One region of the Arthrobacter sp. P4_F11 genome, then DNA from elsewhere that is predicted to be linked to it. Evidence: riboswitches for the same ligand, from Rfam matches in the RefSeq annotation. Region 1 holds a riboswitch; each other region holds the start of a gene.
What was found. Region 1 has a riboswitch for cyclic di-AMP ahead of AC1DRO_RS03435 (aggregation-promoting factor C-terminal-like domain-containing protein). Riboswitches for the same ligand answer to the same signal wherever they lie in the genome.
Positions count from the first base shown of each region.

Region 2: linked by a shared signal. The riboswitch ahead of AC1DRO_RS00140 (hypothetical protein) and the one ahead of AC1DRO_RS03435 (aggregation-promoting factor C-terminal-like domain-containing protein) in region 1 are both predicted to bind cyclic di-AMP.
Region 3: linked by a shared signal. The riboswitch ahead of AC1DRO_RS19315 (NlpC/P60 family protein) and the one ahead of AC1DRO_RS03435 (aggregation-promoting factor C-terminal-like domain-containing protein) in region 1 are both predicted to bind cyclic di-AMP.

Region 1 covers NZ_JBFUJK010000002.1:87,360-93,524, forward strand. The annotation lists gene AC1DRO_RS03420 (hypothetical protein) at 172-1,143, opposite strand; gene AC1DRO_RS03425 (response regulator transcription factor) at 1,386-2,126, shown strand; gene AC1DRO_RS03430 (sensor histidine kinase) at 2,148-3,758, shown strand; cyclic di-AMP (ydaO/yuaA leader) riboswitch at 3,943-4,102, shown strand; gene AC1DRO_RS03435 (aggregation-promoting factor C-terminal-like domain-containing protein) at 4,102-4,941, shown strand; gene AC1DRO_RS03440 (bifunctional glycosyltransferase family 2/GtrA family protein) at 5,101-6,165, shown strand, end outside.
Region 2 covers NZ_JBFUJK010000001.1:24,040-30,204, forward strand. The annotation lists gene AC1DRO_RS00115 (esterase/lipase family protein) at 1-121, opposite strand, end outside; gene AC1DRO_RS00120 (hypothetical protein) at 466-1,071, opposite strand; gene AC1DRO_RS00125 (DNA alkylation repair protein) at 1,197-1,898, shown strand; gene AC1DRO_RS00130 (cation:proton antiporter) at 1,960-3,165, opposite strand; gene AC1DRO_RS00135 (hypothetical protein) at 3,162-3,440, opposite strand; cyclic di-AMP (ydaO/yuaA leader) riboswitch at 3,612-3,815, shown strand; gene AC1DRO_RS00140 (hypothetical protein) at 3,823-4,509, shown strand; gene AC1DRO_RS00145 (sensor histidine kinase) at 4,655-5,662, opposite strand; gene AC1DRO_RS00150 (response regulator transcription factor) at 5,655-6,165, opposite strand, start outside.
Region 3 covers NZ_JBFUJK010000021.1:42,927-49,091, reverse strand. The annotation lists gene AC1DRO_RS19320 (M23 family metallopeptidase) at 1-432, shown strand, start outside; cyclic di-AMP (ydaO/yuaA leader) riboswitch at 569-738, shown strand; gene AC1DRO_RS19315 (NlpC/P60 family protein) at 1,034-1,798, shown strand; gene AC1DRO_RS19310 (HNH endonuclease) at 2,018-2,518, shown strand; gene mobA (molybdenum cofactor guanylyltransferase) at 2,613-3,284, shown strand; gene AC1DRO_RS19300 (DUF6457 domain-containing protein) at 3,306-3,593, shown strand; gene AC1DRO_RS19295 (molybdopterin molybdotransferase MoeA) at 3,590-5,092, shown strand; gene fdhD (formate dehydrogenase accessory sulfurtransferase FdhD) at 5,227-6,099, shown strand.

The DNA.
Region 1 (6,165 bases):
ACCCTTTCTCGAATATTATTCGGTCCACGGCGGCTACATCAGGCAAATCGTTCACAGCACGGCAAGTTGGGCCAAACCGCGCCTGCGCACCGCTGCCTGCGAGGCGGTCCACGGAGTGGGCAGCCGGAATCGCCGCCGGCCAGGCACGGTGGCGATGCCGGCCGCGGCGGCTCAGTTCAACTGGCCGGTGGCCGTCGCCGCGACCAGCATGACGGAGGCCGCCGTGTAGCCGGAACCGTCCTTGGCCGCCACGATCCGCACCGTCCCGCCAGCGACAATGTCCGCGACGCTCAGCTGCGTGCCCGTGCCGCCGGCCTGCTGGCGCCGCTGTTGCAGATTACTCACCACCACGTCGCTGCCCAGCGCATAGCTGCGCGTGAAACCGTCGCTGCTCTTGACCGTCACGGAGGACGAGCTGACCTCGCTCACTGTGCCCAACTGCTCGGCCATCGTGGTGTACGCGCTTCCTTGCAGCACCACGTATTCGGCGTGCACTGCCGCGGAAAGCCCGCTGCCCATGCCACCGGCAGCGAAGTCGCCGGGACCGCCCGGCCCCGGCATGCCGCCGCCCGCGAAACCACCTTGCGCGGAACCGTCTTGCGCTGAACCGGGCACGCCCGGGGCGACACCCTGGCCGCCGGGTCCGCCGGCTGCCGCCCCGCCGGGCGCACCGGTGGCTGCCGTTGCGCTTGAGGTGAGGGCATAGACGCCGGCCCCGGCGCCGACGGCCAGGACTGCGGCGGCCCCGGCGACGGCGAGCCCCCGCTTGAGGGTCCAGGGCTTCGCCGCCGAGGCCGTCTTGGCGGAAGTTCCCGGCGCGCCCCAGCCTGTGGCTGCGGCGGGGACAGGTTCCTGCCGGGGCATGCCCCAGGCAGGTTCCGAGGCCGGAACCTTCCAAACCGGAGGCGCGCCCCAGCCGCCGGCAGCGCCTGCTTCAGGCCGCCCGCCGTCGGCGTGCCCGGCGCCGGCGTGTCCGGTGTGGTCTGTTCCGCCGTCGGTGTGTCCGGCGCTGTACTGCCAGGCAGTACGGGGTGTGGCTACGGGCGCGGGCGCCATTGGCGCGCCGGTGGTGGGCGTGGGGGCGGGTACAGGGGCTGACTCGGGGGCTGGTCCGGAACCGGCTCCGGGATGCTGACCGCTCATGGTGTTTCTCCTTTAGGGTGCGGATCGGTGTTCACCCCAGCGTGGTGAGCGATCCTGTGCTTGGGCTGTGCGGGCCGACAGCCCGGCCTGTGACGTTGGCGCCGGACGGGAAAGGGGTTTGAACATGGCCGGTGCGGCCAACAAGGTCCCGCAACGGCATCCAGCTCGCTAGGCTGGGATTCACAGGTGCCGCACAGGGTCCCCAAAGCCCCGCCTAACCGGCAGATCGGAGAGTTGTCCCCATGGCCACTTCGCACTCCATGACCAACAACCTTCCCCAGCTCACGCATCCGGACGGCTCCCCCATCCGCGCCCTCGTGGTGGATGACGAGCCCAGCCTCTCCGAGCTCATGAGCATGGGACTGCGGATGGCCGGCTGGTCCGTGGCCGTGGCCGAGGACGGGCCTGGAGCCGTCCGGCTGGCCAAGGATTTCCGCCCCGACGTGCTGGTGCTAGACGTGATGTTGCCCGGGTTCGACGGCGTCGAACTGCTGAACAGGATCCGCGCGTTCGCGCCGGAGGTGCCGGCGCTGTTCCTCACCGCCAAGGATGCCGTCCAGGACCGCATCACCGGACTGGCGGCCGGCGGCGATGACTACGTCACCAAGCCGTTCAGCATGGAAGAGGTGCTGCTGCGCCTGCACCGGCTGGTCCAGCGCTCCGGAGTGGCCGCCATGGACACCGCCGAACTCGTGGTGGGAGACCTCGTGCTCAACGTCGACACCCGCGAAGTCACCCGGGCCGGTGAGGAAATGCACCTGACCGCCACGCAGTTCGAGCTGCTGCGCTACCTCATGGAAAACCCGAAACGGGTCATCAGCAAGGCCCAGATCCTGGACCGTGTCTGGGACTACGACTTCGGCGGGCAGGCGAACATCGTGGAACTGTACATTTCCTACCTCCGCAAGAAGGTCGACGCCAACCACGCTCCCATGATCCACACGGTGCGCGGAGCCGGGTACGTCCTGAAACCGGCGGACTGATCCGTGCCCTCACTTTCCGGCATGACCCGCGTCCCCGGACGCGACTGGCGCAACCCGTCCACGTGGCATTTGCGCACCCGGCTGGTCCTGGTAGCCATGGCGCTGCTCGTGGCCATCTGCGGCGCTGTGGGCTTGTTCAGCTACGCCTCCATGGACCTCTTCCTCACCCGGCAACTCGACACCCAGCTGGACCAGGCCTCGCACCGTTCGAGCGAATTCGGCCGGCCCTCCTCGGACGATTCGGGCAGGCGTCCCGACCCCCTCGAAGCCCGGGGACAGGGCGTCGGGACGCTGAACGCACGGATAGTGGACGGCGAAGTCAGCAGGGCCGGATTCCTGGCCGGGGACGGCGCGGTCAAGAGCCTCTCCCCCGCCGACAACAACGTTCTCCTGGCCCTCACCCCGAGCGGCGTGTCCGTGGACCGCAACCTTTCGGCCGGCGCCTACCGGCTCACAGCCGCGCGCACACCGTACGGCGACGTGATCGTGACCGGACTCCCGCTGGCAGAAAAACAAAACACCCTGGCCTCCCTGGTCTGGACCATGGTGGTGGTGTCCGCAGGGGGACTCGTGCTGATCGGGCTCGCCGGCACGGCCCTGATCCGGCGGACCATGAAGCCGCTGGAACAGCTCTCCGAGGTCGCCACCAAGGTCTCCCGTCTCCCGCTGGACGCCGGCGAGGTGGCGCTCGGGGTCCGCGTCCCGACGTCGGCGGCCCATCCCGGAACGGAAGTGGGCAGCGTGGGCTACGCGCTGAACAAGATGCTGGACAACGTCTCCAACGCTCTCGAGGCGCGGCAGGAGAGCGAGATGAAGGTCCGGCAGTTCGTCGCCGACGCCTCGCACGAACTCCGCACCCCGCTGACGGCCATCCGCGGCTACACAGAGCTGATGCGGATGACCGAGCATTTCACCCCCGACGGCGAGAGGTCCCTCGCCCGTGTGCAAAGCCAGTCCGAGCGGATGACCACGCTCGTGGAGGACCTGCTGCTGCTGGCGCGCCTGGACGAGGGGCAGCCGCTCAAGATCTCCGACGTCGACCTCACCCAACTGGCCATCGAGACGGTCAGCGATGAGAAAGTCATGGCCCCGGACCGCATCTGGCAGCTGGAACTTCCGGACGAGCCCGTGGTGGTGCGCGGTGATGCGACCCAGCTTCACCAGGTCCTCGCCAACCTGCTATCCAATGCGCGCAAGCACACTGAACCCGGGACCAAGGTGGTCACGGGCGTTATGCGCTCGGCTGACGGCAGTGCCGTGGTCACCGTGACAGACAACGGCAGCGGCATCGCCCCGGAATTTATCGGCCGGGTCTTCGCCCGCTTCGCCCGGGCCGACGCCTCGCGCACCAATCCGGCGTCGAATCCCGCAGCCGTCCCCGCCGATTCTGCCGTCGCGACGGCGAGGGTAGGGTCCGGGGCCCCCGCACGCTCGTCCTCCGGCGCCGTTTCCGGCAGCCGCGGAGGTCACGGCACGGCGACCGCCGCGCCGACGTCCGAGGGCACCAGCGGGTTGGGCCTGTCCATCGTCCAGTCGATCGTGGAGGCCCACGGAGGAACAGTCGAGGTCACGTCCCGGCCGGGCCGCACGGAGTTCGCCGTGCGGCTGCCCGCCGCGCCGCCGCCGGCTTAACCGGAACGGCCGCCGTCGGCGCAAACGGCCCGGACCGGCCGGCCCGCGAACCCGGCGCAACCCGACACCCCGGCACTGTGACTCCTGTTACCAAAATGTGACTTAAGCGGCCAGGTCCTGTAGCGTCGTTAGCGTGCGCCGCCATCGGTGCCGCATATCCGGACGGACGCCAAACTCTGCCGCTTCCCGGATTCCGCTGGACCAGGCAGAGGCGGGGGACCCAGAGTTCCCGGGCATTCTGCTTTCATGCGCCCTCGGGGTGAAGCCGACACGTGATGTTCCGTGCGGCCGGATGACCTCATCCGAACCCGACAGCTAACTCCGCCGGCGTTGAGAGGCCACCATGACTGAATTCCAGGTACAAACACGCCCTGACGGCGGTTCGCATTCCCGCTCAGTTGGCGCAGCCAAGTCGCGCCACCGCGCCGAACCGGTCAAGCAGGCATCCGCCCTGTCGCGGTTCGCCGCCGGGCTCGGTGTAACCGGCCGCCGTGCCGCCGTCGTCACCGCCGCGTGCGCACTGCTACTGGGTGGCGGTGCCGCCAGCCAAGCGGCAGAGCCCGGCGCCCACACGGCGAATGTTGCGAGCCAGACGGCCACGATCGCCGACCCGCTGGCCAAGCTCAACTTCGAGCGGGTCCAGGTGGCTGGCCCGGGCGCTCCAGCGGAAAAGAACGTGGCTCCCCAGATCTCGGAGGTTAAGGCAGCCGAAGCGCTGATCCACGCCCCCGCTGCTGCCGCGCCGGCAGCCTCGGCAGCACCTGCTCCGGCCCCCGCGGCAGCCCCCGCACCTGCTCGGGTTCCCGCGGCAGCTCCCGCTCCGGCACCCGCTCCGGCACCGGCAGCCGCTCCGGCCCCCGCACCGGTCGCAATCGACGACCCCGCCGGCGCGCAGGCCTACGCCGCGTCCCAGCTGGGCCGCTATGGCTGGGCACCTGGCCAGATGCAGTGCCTGCACAAGCTGTGGACCAAGGAGTCCGACTGGAAGACCACCGCCACGAACGCCAGCAGCGGCGCCTACGGCGTGGTCCAGTCCCTGCCCGCCTCGAAGATGGCGAGCGCCGGCGCCGATTACATGACTAACTACCGGACCCAGATCAACTGGGGCCTGAACTACGTCAAGTCGCGCTACGGTTCCCCCTGCGGTGCCCTGAACTTCCACTACGCACACAACTGGTACTAAACCGGCACTAGCCGCCCCCGCCAAGGAGGCCCCGGATCCGCATGGATCCGGGGCCTCCTTGCGTCTCCACTGCGGGACCGGCCCGGCGGGCCAGAATTCCACAGTCCCCGCACAGCTTGACCCTAAAGCCCTCATATGGGCCGCCGGGAAAGTTGAGCCATGACATTCACAGACCAGGCCACAGGAACCCTGCCCCGCTCCACGGCGACGCCGGCTGGCCCGGCGACCCCCGAGGCACCCTCGGGGCTTGCGCTGGCCGACGCACCGGTCCCGGGCCCGATCGCCGGGGCGCTGACCGGCACCGGCGGCCGGCGCACGGCCATTGATACGCGCGCCAGCACGCCCCTGCTGGACGTCACCATCCCGGTCTTCAACGAGGAACGGGACCTCGAGGCCTGCCTGCGCCGGCTCCACGCGTACCTGCTCGGCGCCTTCCCGCATTCCTTCCGGATCACCGTGGCGGACAACGCCAGCACCGATGGAACGCTCAAGGCCGCGGAACGGGTAGCCCGCGAGCTGCGCGAAGTGACGGTGGTCCATATGGCGGAAAAGGGCCGCGGAAACGCACTTCGCAGGGTGTGGCTGGCCTCGCCGTCGCCGGTCCTGGCGTACATGGATGTGGATCTTTCCACTGATCTGGCGGCCCTCGGCCCGCTCCTAGCCCCGCTCATTTCCGGGCACTCCGACCTGGCGATCGGGACGCGGCTGACCCGCAACTCCCGCGTGGTCCGCGGACCCAAACGGGAATTCATCTCGCGCAGCTACAACTTACTGCTCCAGGCCCTCATGGGCGCCCAATTCAGTGACGCGCAGTGCGGCTTCAAGGCGATCCGGGCGGACGTGGCCCGGCAGCTGCTTCCCCACACGCTGGACAACGCCTGGTTCTTCGACACCGAGCTGCTGGTCCTGGCAGAAAAGTGCGGCCTGCGCGTCCACGAAGTCCCGGTGGACTGGACCGACGACCCGGATTCCAGCGTGGACATCGTCCAGACGGCCCTCGCGGACTTGCGCGGCATGGCACGGTTGAGCCGGGACCTGGTCTCGGGCCGGATCCCGGTTCCCGACCTGCGCGCGGCCCTGGCCCGTGGACCGCTGCCGGCCGCCTCGCGGGCCCAGGAACAAAGCCCCGGCGGAAGCCTCTTCGGACAGCTCGTCCGCTTCGGCAGCATCGGGGTGGCCTCCACCCTGGCCTACCTGGCGATCTTCCTGCTCTGCCGCGGGTTC
Region 2 (6,165 bases), on a different contig from region 1:
CGAAGGTTCCCGGCACCAGGACCACCGGGTAGGGGTGGGCTGCCGAGGGCTTGCAGGACCAGTCATTCGCGCCGGGCGGCGAAACGTCAATGGTGTCGGCCTGGGCCGCCGGCACACCCATCAGGGATGCGCCAAGCAGCGCGAAGGTCGCAGCTGCCAGGGTTGCGAGTGCTGCGGGCGTTTTCGGGTATGGCACGGATTACCTCTTCGGTTGGACGCGTCATCTGTGACGGTCTGTGGGAATGGAAGTGAGGTAGGGGATCAGCCCCCGCTGTGATCCGACTCACGTCTCTCAATTCACGCTAGGGAAGGTGCTCCGCGGATCGCTGCGACATGCACGTTTGTGCATGCATTTTTCGACGGCAGTGGTGCCAGTGGGGGTTGCGTGGGGAGACTGCTGCACAGTTGTGCAGGTACGGGGATGCCGCCCGCCGTCGCCTCCGGTCCCCTCACTCTCCGGCCACCTCACTCTCCGGGCGGAAAATCGTAGGAGGCCTGGATCGTCGCCGGCGCGGTGCCGTAGGACAGGACGATCTCGTCGTGCGCCTTGAACGGGAGGTCCCGGATCCCGGCGTCGAACTTCCGGCCGTTCACGTAAACGGTCCAGCCATCCAGCGAACCCCCACCGGTGCCGGGGGCGCCGTTGCCACCGAGGACGCCCCACTCCGTCAGGAGCTGCCCGAGGGTGAAGGCCTGACCGGCGGTGGGGGACTCGATGTGGACCACGCCCGTGGTGTCGTGGGTGTGCAGTGCTGAGATGCCGTTGGCCCTGTGGTCAGCTCCGGCGGTGATGCCGATATTGGCCGCCACCGCGATGGGCTTGCCGTCCTTCAGCACGTCCAGATGTGCGTGATAGTGGTCCACGTTGCCCTCCGCCGTCAGCACCGTGAGGCCGGCCTGGGCGATCCGGCCGGGCGCCCCCGTGATGTCTAAAGCGAAATCAGGAGCCGGCGCCGCGGATGCCGCAGGTGACTCAGGCGACGGTGCGGTAGATGGCGCAGGGGCAGCGCACCCTGCCACCCCCAGCGTCATGACGGAAAGTGCGATGGCGAGTGTCAGCTTGGTGTGCATGGTTGCGTAAACCGCTTTCGATCGGAGGCTTGCCAGTTCAGTCTAGGCAGATGGTCCGGGCCCACCGCCCAGGACGGCTTGGCACCGCGTTTCCGCCGCGAGCCGCGAGGGGAAAGAATGGAAGGGTGAGTGATGCCGGCGAATTCATCGACCTCTCGCTGCAGCGCGAAGCTTCCTGGCGCCGCGCTGAGCAGCTTCAGGCGCGGCTGGAAACGGAGCCGGCGGGCAGCGGCCTCCGGTTCTACGGCACGTCCGTGGGCGCCGTACGCGGCACGGTCCGGGATGCCGGCCGCCGCTATCCCGGGCTGTCCCGCGATGAGGTCACTTTGCTGAGTTCCGAACTGTGGGGCTCCGGGCCCGGAGGCTCCGGCCGGGGGCCTGCGCCGGTTTTCGAGCGCCGGCTGGCCGCCGTGGTCCTGCTCCAGGCCAACGTGACGCTGCTGACCAACTCCGACCTCACCCGGCTGGAGGGCTTCATCCGGCAGGCGCGGGTGCGGGACCTTGTGGATCCGCTCGCCGTCGACGTCGTCGGACCTCTGGTGGACGGACTCGATGTTCTGGCCAGGGTGCGGGCCGACAGCGTGCTGGACCGGTGGGTGCGCGAGCCCGATGCCTGGCTGCGCCGGGCCGCGCTTCTCTCGCCGTTGCTGGCGCTGCGCGCGGGCGCGGGGGACTGGGACAGGTTCGTCCGGCACGCCAACGCGGTGCTCGGCGAGCCGGGCGGGACGTTCGACGCCGACGGCACAGCGGTCCGGGATGCCGTCTCCCGGGTCCTGGCAGAGATGGCAAAGCGGAGGCCGGAGCTGCAATTCACATCCGTTGGATAATAACCCTCCGAACCTTCGCCGCCGGCCCGGCTTTGGTCCAGGCATGTAGACATTCGGACTGTCAGGCCGTCGGACCCCCCGGATCGCCCTGCCCGACGGCGCTGCCGGAATTTCCGGACTTGCCGCCGGCATTTGCCGGGACCGCGAAAGTCCTCGCCGCCCGTGACCCGGCGACGGCGCTCGCGGCTATGGTGACAAGCGCTCCCACCAGCAGGGCCGCGGCCTCGCCTGGGAGCAGGACCTGAAGCTGCGTGCCGATGCTCGCCGCAGCCACCGGTACGCCAAGCTGGGCCGCCGACAACACCCCCAGCGACAGCGGGAGTCCCAGGAAAGCCAGGTCGGCGTGCGCCAGCAGGGCCCCGGCCCCCAGCAACAGGCCGAGGGCCATCATGTCCGGGTGCCCGGCCAGGTCCTTGAGCGTCAGCGATGCACCCAGCCACACGAAGAAGAGCGGACCCAGGAAGCCGTCGCTGAGCGCGAACAGTTGCCGGGCCAGCCGCCGCGGTTCGCCGACCGCAGCCATCACCAGGCCGAAAGAAAAGCCTGCCATCATCACAGACACATTGCTCCACGTCGCGACACCGGCCAGGGTGAAGAGCACGGCCAACTGGATCCGTAGCTCCAGGGCAAACTTGCGGCTTTCCGAGAGCCGGTGCACGCGCCGACGGATTCCCTGGCGCTCCAGCCAGCGCAAGCCGACAAAGAGCACTACCGCGCACCCGGTCACCACGAGGACACCCAGCGCCGCCTGGACTGCGTGGGGCGGATCCACCAGGAGCGGCAACGCCACAATGCAGGCCGTGTCGGCAATTGCCACCTGCGCTGTCATAGCGACGACATCTGGGCCGCCGAGGCGCAGGGAATCGACGATTGGAAGCACCAGGGCGGCCGACGAGGACGCCAGCAGCACGACGTAGAGGGGAGCATGTCCAGTCCCGAACAGCAGACCGATGCCGGTTCCGACCACCACCGCTGCCGCTGCGGCCACCATCGCCCGGCGGGAGCCTTTGCCGAGGGCGCCACGGATGTGCGGATCCCGCACGGGAACGTGGGTGCCTGCCACGAACATCATCAGCGCAAACCCGATATTGGCCAGCAGGGTGAACGTCGGGTCCGCGGGGTCCACCAGGGCCAGGCCTGAGCGCCCGATCGCGATGCCGGCCAGCAGCTCACCCAGCATGACAGGCAGGTGCCAGCGCGCCGGCAGGGCCAGCAGGGGGCCGGCCAGGGCGATGACGGCGATCAGCGCCAGGGACAGGAAGGTCACGGTTCTCGGCGGCCGGCCGGCGCCGGGCCTGACCGCCGTTCCACCACCGCGTAGGCCTTGCCGTCCAGGAAGGCCCAGTCGTTGACAACCATGTACCCGAGCGCGTCCACCCGGTCATTGAGGATGTGCTCGTCGAAACCCCCGTCACGCGGTTCCGCGTCCCATGTGGTCACGTGGACGTCCCCGCCGTCGAGGATCAGCAGCTCGGTGTTGACGTCGAAATCCTCTTGGGGCTGAGTGCTCAACTGGCAGATGGCGACACACTGGCTGTTCATTTTCGGGCCTCCGCTTCCGGTGGTGCTGATGGCATCATCCTATGTTCGGAAACGGCGCCGCCCTATGGGCAAATTGCGGCCCGGCATCATGGCTCCGTTACCTGAATGTGACTTTCGGGTGCGGTTCGCGCTACGGTTGATGAGTGCCTGTTGTCTCCGATACGGGCGCTCCCCAGCCGATTGCCTAACTCTGCCGCGGCCCGGGGGTAACTCGCATCAACGTCCGGCAGAGACGGGGAAACCACTTTTGACCTGCTGATATGCAGGTCTTGGGGTGAAGCCGCACAGTGCCCGCAAACGACGGGCCCGGGAGTGCGGCCGGGTGCCTCCCATCCGAATCCGACAGCTCACCTCGCAGGCATTGGGAGAGGCTACATTTTTCATGACTTCAGTCAATACTTTTGCGCGCCATGCCGCCGTCCTCGCCGCCGCATCCGGCCTGGTCCTGACCAGCGGAATGGCCGCCAACGCCGCCACCGCCCCGGTGCAGCGTGACTCTGCTCCGGCGTCGAACGTCGACGTCACCGGACAGGTCAGTGCCCCCGTCAGTGCCGATTCAAGCGTCAAGATCAGCTTCGAGCGCCCCGCAGTGGATTCTGTTGCCGCGCCGGTCATCGAACAGCCCGTCGCGCCGGCTCCGGCTCCCGCTGCAGCCCCGGCGGCGGCGCCCAAGGCTCCGGCCAAGCCCGTCATCCAGGTGCAGGCCGCTCCGGCAGCAGCTCCGGCAGCAGCGCCGGCCGCGGCGCCCGCGGGCGGACGCAACGCCATCATGCTCTCGGCCGCCTACAGCCAGGTGGGCATCACCCAGGACTGCACTGCCATGGTGGAAAAGGCCCTTGGCGCCGCGGGTAAGCCCGTTGGCGACATCGGTCCCCGCGCGTTCCTTGGCCTTGGAACCGTTGTAGCGACGCCGCAGCCCGGTGACATGGTGGTCCAGTCCGGCCACGTCGGCATCTACGCCGGCAACGGCCAGGTGGTCAGTGGCGGCATGAACGGCAAGAACCAGACCATGGTCCACCCGCTGTCCTGGCTCACCGCGACCGGCGGCGTGACGTTCGTCCGCGCCTAAGCCGCACGGCCCCGACCCGGGGCCAGGCAGTCCGGAAAGACCGGCGGTCGAGTTCCCTTGGGGGCAACTCGACCGCCGGTCTTTCCTGTCTCCGCATTCGGGGGTCCGGGATCCCGATGGCATAGCTTTCCCCGGCGCAGGGTCCTCAGGGATTCCCGCTGCCCATGAGCGGAAGCGTCAATTTCATGACGGTTCCTTCGCCGCCCGTCGCGGCCACCTCGACGGTGCCCCCGGCCGCGACGGCAATCTCCCGGACCAGGGCCAGGCCGATGCCAAAGCTCCGCTGTCCCTGTGAGGTGCCGGTGCCGGCCGTCCGCACGAACCGGTCAAAGATCCGGGCCTGATCGACGCCGGTGATTCCGGTCCCGGAGTCCGCCACCGTGATCACGGCGCGCTTCTGTTCGATTGAGGTCGTGATGGACACGCGGCCGCCCGGAGGCGTGTGGGCCAGCGCGTTGTCCGCCAGGGCCAGCACGGCACGCCGCAGCGCACTCTTCTCGATCCGGGCCAGCGGCCGGGCAGCGGCATGGAATTCCAGGCGCACCTGCCGCTGCTCTGCCACCTGCTGGAGGCTGCCGGCGACGCTGGCGGCAGCGTCGGCGAGGTCGGCAGGGGGCGCGGAGCGGTCCGGGGCCTCCGCGGTTGCCGCGAGGAGCAGTTCGTTGACAATCCCTGTCAGCGTCGCGGCGTCCTCCCGGATCCGGGCCAGGTCGTGGCTTTGCCTGGAGCCGGGCACAGTGTTGCGCTGGGCCAGCTGGATCCTGGTGTCCAGGATGGTCAATGGCGTGCGCAATTCGTGGCTGGCGTCCTGGACGAAACGCCGCTCCCTTGCCAGGGCATCACTGAGGGGACGAATCGCGCTGCGCGCGCTGAGCCACCCGACGATGCCGGCCAGCAGGATCCCCGCTACCCCGGCGATGATCATGGCTTCGAGGACATCCTTGGAATCCAGGTAGGTGTAGGCCGTCCCGGCCGTCGCCGAGCCCGGCACTTCAGGATGGGCCAGTTGGTTCGTGAGGTACAGCGCCGTGGCGGCGAGCAGCCCGAGAACCATGACCGCGCACGCAGCACTGATCCGCACCGCGACCTTGAGGGAAGCCTTGCGCAGGATGGAGTGGTCCGGATTTCCGCCGGCCGGCCAGCCGTCACTCATGGGCTTCGCCGATCTGGTATCCGAGGCCGTGCACCGTGCGGATCACGGCTTTGGAGATCTTCCGGCGCAGGTGATGAACATAGGTATCGATCACGCCGGGCTGTTCCGAGGCGTGGAAGCACGCCGCGAGGAGCTCATCCCGGGTGAAGACGCGGTCCGGTTCCGCGGCAAGGGCTGCCAGCAGCTGGCCTTCCTTTGCGGTCAGTGACACCGTTTGCCCGTAGACGGAACGGACGGAGCGCTGCGTTGGATCCAGTTCCCAGTCCCCGATCGCCACCGGTGCCGGGGCCGGGGGAGTGAAAGTCCGCGTCAGTGCGCGCAGGCGTGCTGCCAGTTCGCCGGCGTCGAACGGCTTGGTCACGTAATCGTTGGCGCCGGCGTCCAGGCCCCTGACTTTTTCGTCGGCATCGCCCAACGCGGTCAGGATCAGGATGGGCGTGGCAATGCCTTTCGACCGCAAAGCCGTGATGAGGGCGATGCCGTCCATGGCGGGCAGCCCGCGG
Region 3 (6,165 bases), on a different contig from region 1:
AGCGCCCAGTCTGTGGGCACCATCACCCGCGCGGCATCGGCCGGCACCCTGGGTGCGCCGCTCGACCAGCTGGTCACGGCCTCGCCCTTCGGCTACCGCGTCAGCCCCATTACCGGGGGCGCGGGGGAGTTCCACCGCGGCCAGGATTTCGCCGCCCAGTGCGGCACGGCGGTCCACGCGGCCGCCAGCGGCACCGTGACCTTCAACGGCTGGCATCCCTTCGGCGGGGGGAACCGCGTGGTCATCGATCACGGCAACGGACTGGAGACCACGTACAACCACCTGTCCTCGGCCTCGGTCAAGGTCGGCCAGAAGGTTTCCCGCGGTGACGTCGTCGCCATGAGCGGGACCACCGGCGCCTCCACCGGCTGCCACCTCCACTTTGAAGTGATGGTCAACGGCGAAGTCGTTGACCCGCTCGGCTGGCTCTAGAAAGACGATGGGCAGCTCTCAACTTCTTGTGACACGCCGTGATCTGAATGTGACATTGGATCCGGACTGCTGTAGGGTTTGAAGCACGCCAACTTTTCCGAAGTTGGCGCTCTTGAGTGGATTGCCTAGCTCTGCCACCGCTCAAGGTCCGTTCGCATTACATCGTCTGGCAGGGGCGGGGGAACCAATTTTGGCCTTCGAAAGAAGGCCTTGGGGTTAAGTCGCAAAGCTTCCCAGGAAGCAGCGCGGCCGGGTGACTCCCATCCGAATCCGACAGCTCACCTCGTAGGCATTGGGAGAGGCTACTTTCGTGTCTTCACGCCACAATTCTGCGCGCATGCGCACCGGCGAGGCTCTGTCGAGCCCGCTGGAATCCACATCACGTGCCGCCCTTGCCGGCGCCCGGATTGGATCACGTTCCGCAGGCTCAATCTCTACCGAGCCCGGACAGCATGCAGTTTCCGCTTTTGGCGCGTCTTCGCAGTACACCCTTCGCTAAGTAACCCATTTCGGGGCGATCCGGCGTACCCCCAAGATGCCGGAGCGTCCTCAGTCCGTGCCCGAAAGCGCGCGGTCCAAGGATCACGAAAGAGAGAACTTAATGACTACTCGTGCAAACGTTGCACGGCACCGCGCCGAGGTCACCAAGACCAACTCGCTGGCTGTAATTGCTAAGGCTGTCGGCGACAACGCCGGCGGCGTGGGCCGTCAGGCCGCGGTCATCGCCGCAGCTTCCGGTCTGGTCCTGACCAGCGGAATCGCAGCCAACGCTGCTGAAACCAATGTTCAGCGCGAATCCACCTCCGCTTCGGCCCTGGAAGTCCAGTCCGCAGCTCCGGCCACCATCTCGGCCGCTTCCACCATCGCGATCTCCTACGAGAAGCCCGCCGTGACCACCACGCCGGCTCCCGTCGTCGAGGCTCCCAAGCCCGTCGTGAAGGTCCAGGACGCCACGGCCACGGCCACCCGCGCCGGCGGCACCGAGCTGGGCGTCAGCGGCGGCGTCGCTGCCCAGGCCCCCGCGGGCATCGGAAGCGGCGCAGGCGCGACCATCGCCGCTGCTGCCTACGCACAGATCGGCGTGGCGCAGGACTGCACCGCCCTGGCCACCAACGCCCTGGCCGCGGCCGGCATCCACTACCACGGCTGGCCGGCAGGTTACCTGTCCCTGGGCCGCACCGTGAGCGCCGCCGAGGCACGCCCGGGCGACCTCGCCTACTACCAGAACGGCGGCGTGGGCATGGCTCACATCGCGGTCTACGTCGGCAACGGCATGGCAGTGCACGGCGGCTGGAACGGCGGCACCACCGCGCTGTACAGCGTCAACGTCGGCTCCGGCCCGGTCTTCATCCGCGTCGGCGCCTAAGCACGAACCCCAGCATTCCGAAAGACCCCCGCCTCCAGGCGGGGGTCTTTTGCGTTGCCGCGCAGTGAACTTTCCGCGCTGAGGACCGCGCCGGTGAAAAAATATTCGGTGATCCAGCACTTGAGTGTTTACTCTTGTGTTGTCGATCCATAGCCCGACCATGCAGAGGGCAGCCGGCCCTCGTGCCGCTGGCGGGTGCGGCCGTGAAGAGGTATGCGGATGCGCACTCTCGTTCTGAATGCTGGATATGAACCGCTGGCGGTCATCACCTTCCGCCGGGCGCTCGTCCTTGTCCTGACCGGAAAGGCCAGCGTGGTGGCCGAAGGGGACGACCCCGTGGTCGGCCCCCAGGACATTTTGGGCCGCCCGTCCGTGATCCTGCTGAACCGCTACATCCGGCCCAGGTATAACACGATGACTGCGGTGAGCCGCCGCGGCGTGCTGCGCCGGGATGCCCACCGCTGCGCGTACTGCGGCAAGGCTGCCCACACCATCGACCACATCCAGCCCAAATCGCGGGGCGGAGCCGACTCCTGGGAGAACCTGGTGGCGGCGTGCCTGCGGTGCAACAACGCCAAGAGCGACCATACGCCGGCGGAGATGGGCTGGAAGATCGGTTTTGTTCCGGGCCCGCCAAAGGGTGCCATCTGGCAGATCAAGGAACTCGAGAAGCCGACGCCGGCCTGGGATCCGTTCCTGCTGCCTGAATCGGCTGCCTGATCTGCCTCCTTGCTGGCTGATCAGCCGGTGGAGACGCTGCCGGCGCACGTTACGGCTTGTTCAGTGGCCGCTGGCGCCGGGCTAGGCTGAACCGATGGAGTTCGATGCCATCATTCTCGCCGGGGGGCGGTCCTCACGCCTCGGCGGCGTGCCCAAATCCGGGCTGATCTACGACGGCGCCACCCTCCTGGAGCGGTCACTGCGGGCCGCGGGCGCGGCGGGGCTCACCGTCGTCGTCGGCCCCGACCCCGGGGGCCTGCCCGGCGGCGTCCTGACCTGCCGGGAAGAGCCGCCCTTCGCGGGTCCGGCCGCAGCCATCGCGGCGGGGCTGGCCGCCCTGGCCGCCGATCACGCGAGCCGGCACGCAGCCGCCGCGCCCTATACCCTCGTCCTGGCGTGTGACATGCCCCGGTCGGAAGGCGCGGTCCGTGCCCTGGCCGAGGCGCTGGCCGCGTCTGCTGCAGGCACGCCGGAAAGGGGTGGGGCCGACGGCGTCATGGCCGTCTCGGCCGACGGCCGGAAGCAGCCGCTTGCGGGCTTTTATGGCACGGCTGGGCTACAACGTTCTGTCGCGGACGCCGCGTCCCGGGACCGGCTGGAAAACGCGTCGGTGTTCGCCCTTCTTGCTAGGCTGGACGTGCGGGAAGTTCGCGTTCCCCCGGGTTCCACGGATGACGTCGACACCTGGGATGACGCGTCCGCACTGGGGGTATCCGGCAGGATTCCCGACGGCGGTCCGGGCTCCGGCCCGGCTATGCACAGCTGAACTCGACCATGGAGGCAAACGGTGAAAAGCCAGGACGAAACACTGGAAGACTGGTGCCGTGCCCTGCTCCAGGCCCTGGAGCTGGACGACGTTGAGATTGACGTGAATGAGGTCCTCGCCCTGGCCGGCGTGGCCGCCCATTCCGTGGTGCGCCCGGCGGCACCGCTGACCACATTCATTGCCGGCTTTGCGGCCGGCCTGGCCTCCGGCTCCGGGCAGGCCACGGACTCCGTGTCCATGGAGTCCGCGATGGCCGTTGCCCGCCGGCTCGCCAAGGACTACGCAGCCGCCGAAACTTCCGGGGCATGACGGCTGCGGCCCCGGACGGCAATGGCCCCGCCACCGCCGCAGGTGAAGATGGCGTCAACGATAGCGGCGGAAATGGCGTCAGAGATGGCGGTGGAGAGGCTCTCGTAGACGGCCCTGGAGGCCCTCACATCGCGGACCAGGACACCGCGGACGAGGACGCAGGGGACGAGGACACTGCCGCGGAGCCGCACAGACACCTGGCCCACACGTGGCAGGAGGCCCGGCAACTCGCGTTCGAGTGCGCCGTTCCCATCCCGGCCGCCCCTGTTCCGCTGCGGCAGACGCTTGGCCGGACGCTCGCGGCGGACGTCGTTGCCCGGCAGGACATGCCCCATTACGCTTCCTCTGCCATGGACGGTTGGGCCGTCAACGGCAGCGGGCCCTGGATCCTGGCCGAACCCGGCCAGCGTCTGGCCCCACATCAGGCCAGCCCGATTGCCACCGGCGGCCTCATCCCGCCCGGGGCCAAGGCAGTGTTGCGCAGCGAAAGCGGCATCATCGACGCCGACGACGACGGCCTGCCCGTCCTGAAGCTGGGCGGCACCGCGAAGCCGGGAGACCCGCGCAACGGCGACCACATCAGGAAGGCCGGGGAGGAAGCCGCCGCCGGGGACGTCCTGATCAAGGGCGGCACGGTCCTGAACCCGGCCCATCTGGCGCTCGCCGCGCTGGCCGGAAGTGACGCCCTCCCCGTGCTCGGCAAGGCCGTGGTCCGCCTCGTTTTCACTGGCTCCGAGGTCGTGACGAGCGGGATACCGGCACCCGGGCAGGTCCGCGACACCTTCGGACCCCAACTGGCCGCCGTGGTGGGAATGCTCGGCGGGATCTGTACCGAAGAAGTGAAAGTCGGCGATACCTACGCCGAGTGGCTCGCCGCCCTCGAGGACACCGATCCTGCCGGTGAAAACCTTCCTGCCGACGTCGTGATCACCACCGGCGGCACGGGGCGCTCCGGGACAGACCACCTCAGGCGCTCGGTCGCCGAGCTCGGCGGCCGCCTGCTGATCGACGGAATCGCCATGCGCCCGGGCCACCCCGCCGTGCTGGCCGAGCTGCCGGACGGCCGTTACATCCTTGGCCTGCCAGGAAACCCGCTCGCGGCCATGATGGCGCTGTCCACGATCGGTGCCCCACTCCTGGCGGCACTCGGGCACGGCGTGATCCCCCCGCTCAGCGAGGTGCCCTGCGGCTCGACGATTGACGCCGACCCGGGCCGGACCCGGCTCATGCCCTTCCGGCTGCTCTACGGCATGGCATCGCCGGCGCAGCACACCGGCCCTGGAATGATGCGGGGGCTGGCCGCCGCCGACGGTGTGCTGGTGGTCCCGCCCCATGGCGTGCAGCTGGGGGAACTCGTCCCCGCCTTCGCCCTCCCGTGGAGTGCGCCGTTGCCTGACGCTTCGGCGGCGGCCGCCGAACAGAAGCCGGCGGCGAAGCGGACCGCCAGGAAAACCGCGGCCAGCGACGGTCCGGTGGACTGGAGTGCCCTTTTGGGCTGAGCCCTGGCCTGCTGCGACGGCACCGGGACAAGGCACGCCGCCAGGATCAGGCACTTACAATGATGGAACCAACCAAAGATTCAAACAGCCGCTAGCTTCAAACAGCGGCACACAATGTTGCTTAGGAGCACCGGATGGGCCGTGTGACACAGCGCCGCAAGGTGCACAAGATCGTCCTGGACGGGTCCCCGCAGGCCCTCGAATTTCCGGTCCGGCATCGGGAGGACGTCCTTGCCGTCGAGGAACCGCTGGAAATCCGGCTCGGCAACATGTCATTCTCCGTTACCATGCGAACGCCGGGCAATGACTTCGACCTCGTCGCAGGCTTCCTCGTCTCGGAGGGGATCATCTGGTCTCCCGAACAGCTGGTCTCGCTCAGGTTCTGCGCCGGCGAAGACGCCGACGGCATGCAGACCTTCAACGTGGTGGAGGCGCAGCTCAGGCCCGACGTCGTCCGGCCCGAGACCGGACGCAACGTCTTCACCTCCAGTTCCTGCGGCATCTGCGGCACTGACTCGATCGATGCCGTTCGGAAGTCATCGCACTACAGCCCGGCACACGATCCGCTGACTGTCCCCGTCGAAACGCTCGCGGCCCTCCCGGACGCCCTCCGGTCCGCCCAGGAGGTCTTCGAAGTCACCGGCGGCGTGCACGCTGCCGGCCTCTTCAGGATCTCCGACGACGGCTCGGCCGAGTTGCTGTGCCTGCGCGAAGACGTGGGCCGGCACAACGCGGTGGACAAGGTGGTGGGCTGGGCGCTCCGCGAAGGCCTGCTCCCGCTCCGGGGCACCGTGTTACAGGTGTCCGGCCGGGCATCGTTCGAGCTCGTCCAAAAGGCGGCCCTCGCCGGTATCCCGGTCCTCGCCGCTGTCAGTGCCCCCTCGAGCCTGGCCGTCGAGCTCGCCGAGGCCAGCGGGATGACCCTGGCCGGGTTCAGCCGCGGGACCAGCCTGAACGTGTACGCGGGCCAGCAACGCGTCGCGGTTCCGGCGCCTGCGGCCGGCTAGGGGCAACAGTTGGCCAATGTGTTCTCCGCGGCGTAAGTTTTATCCATCGATTGGAGTCGATCGGAC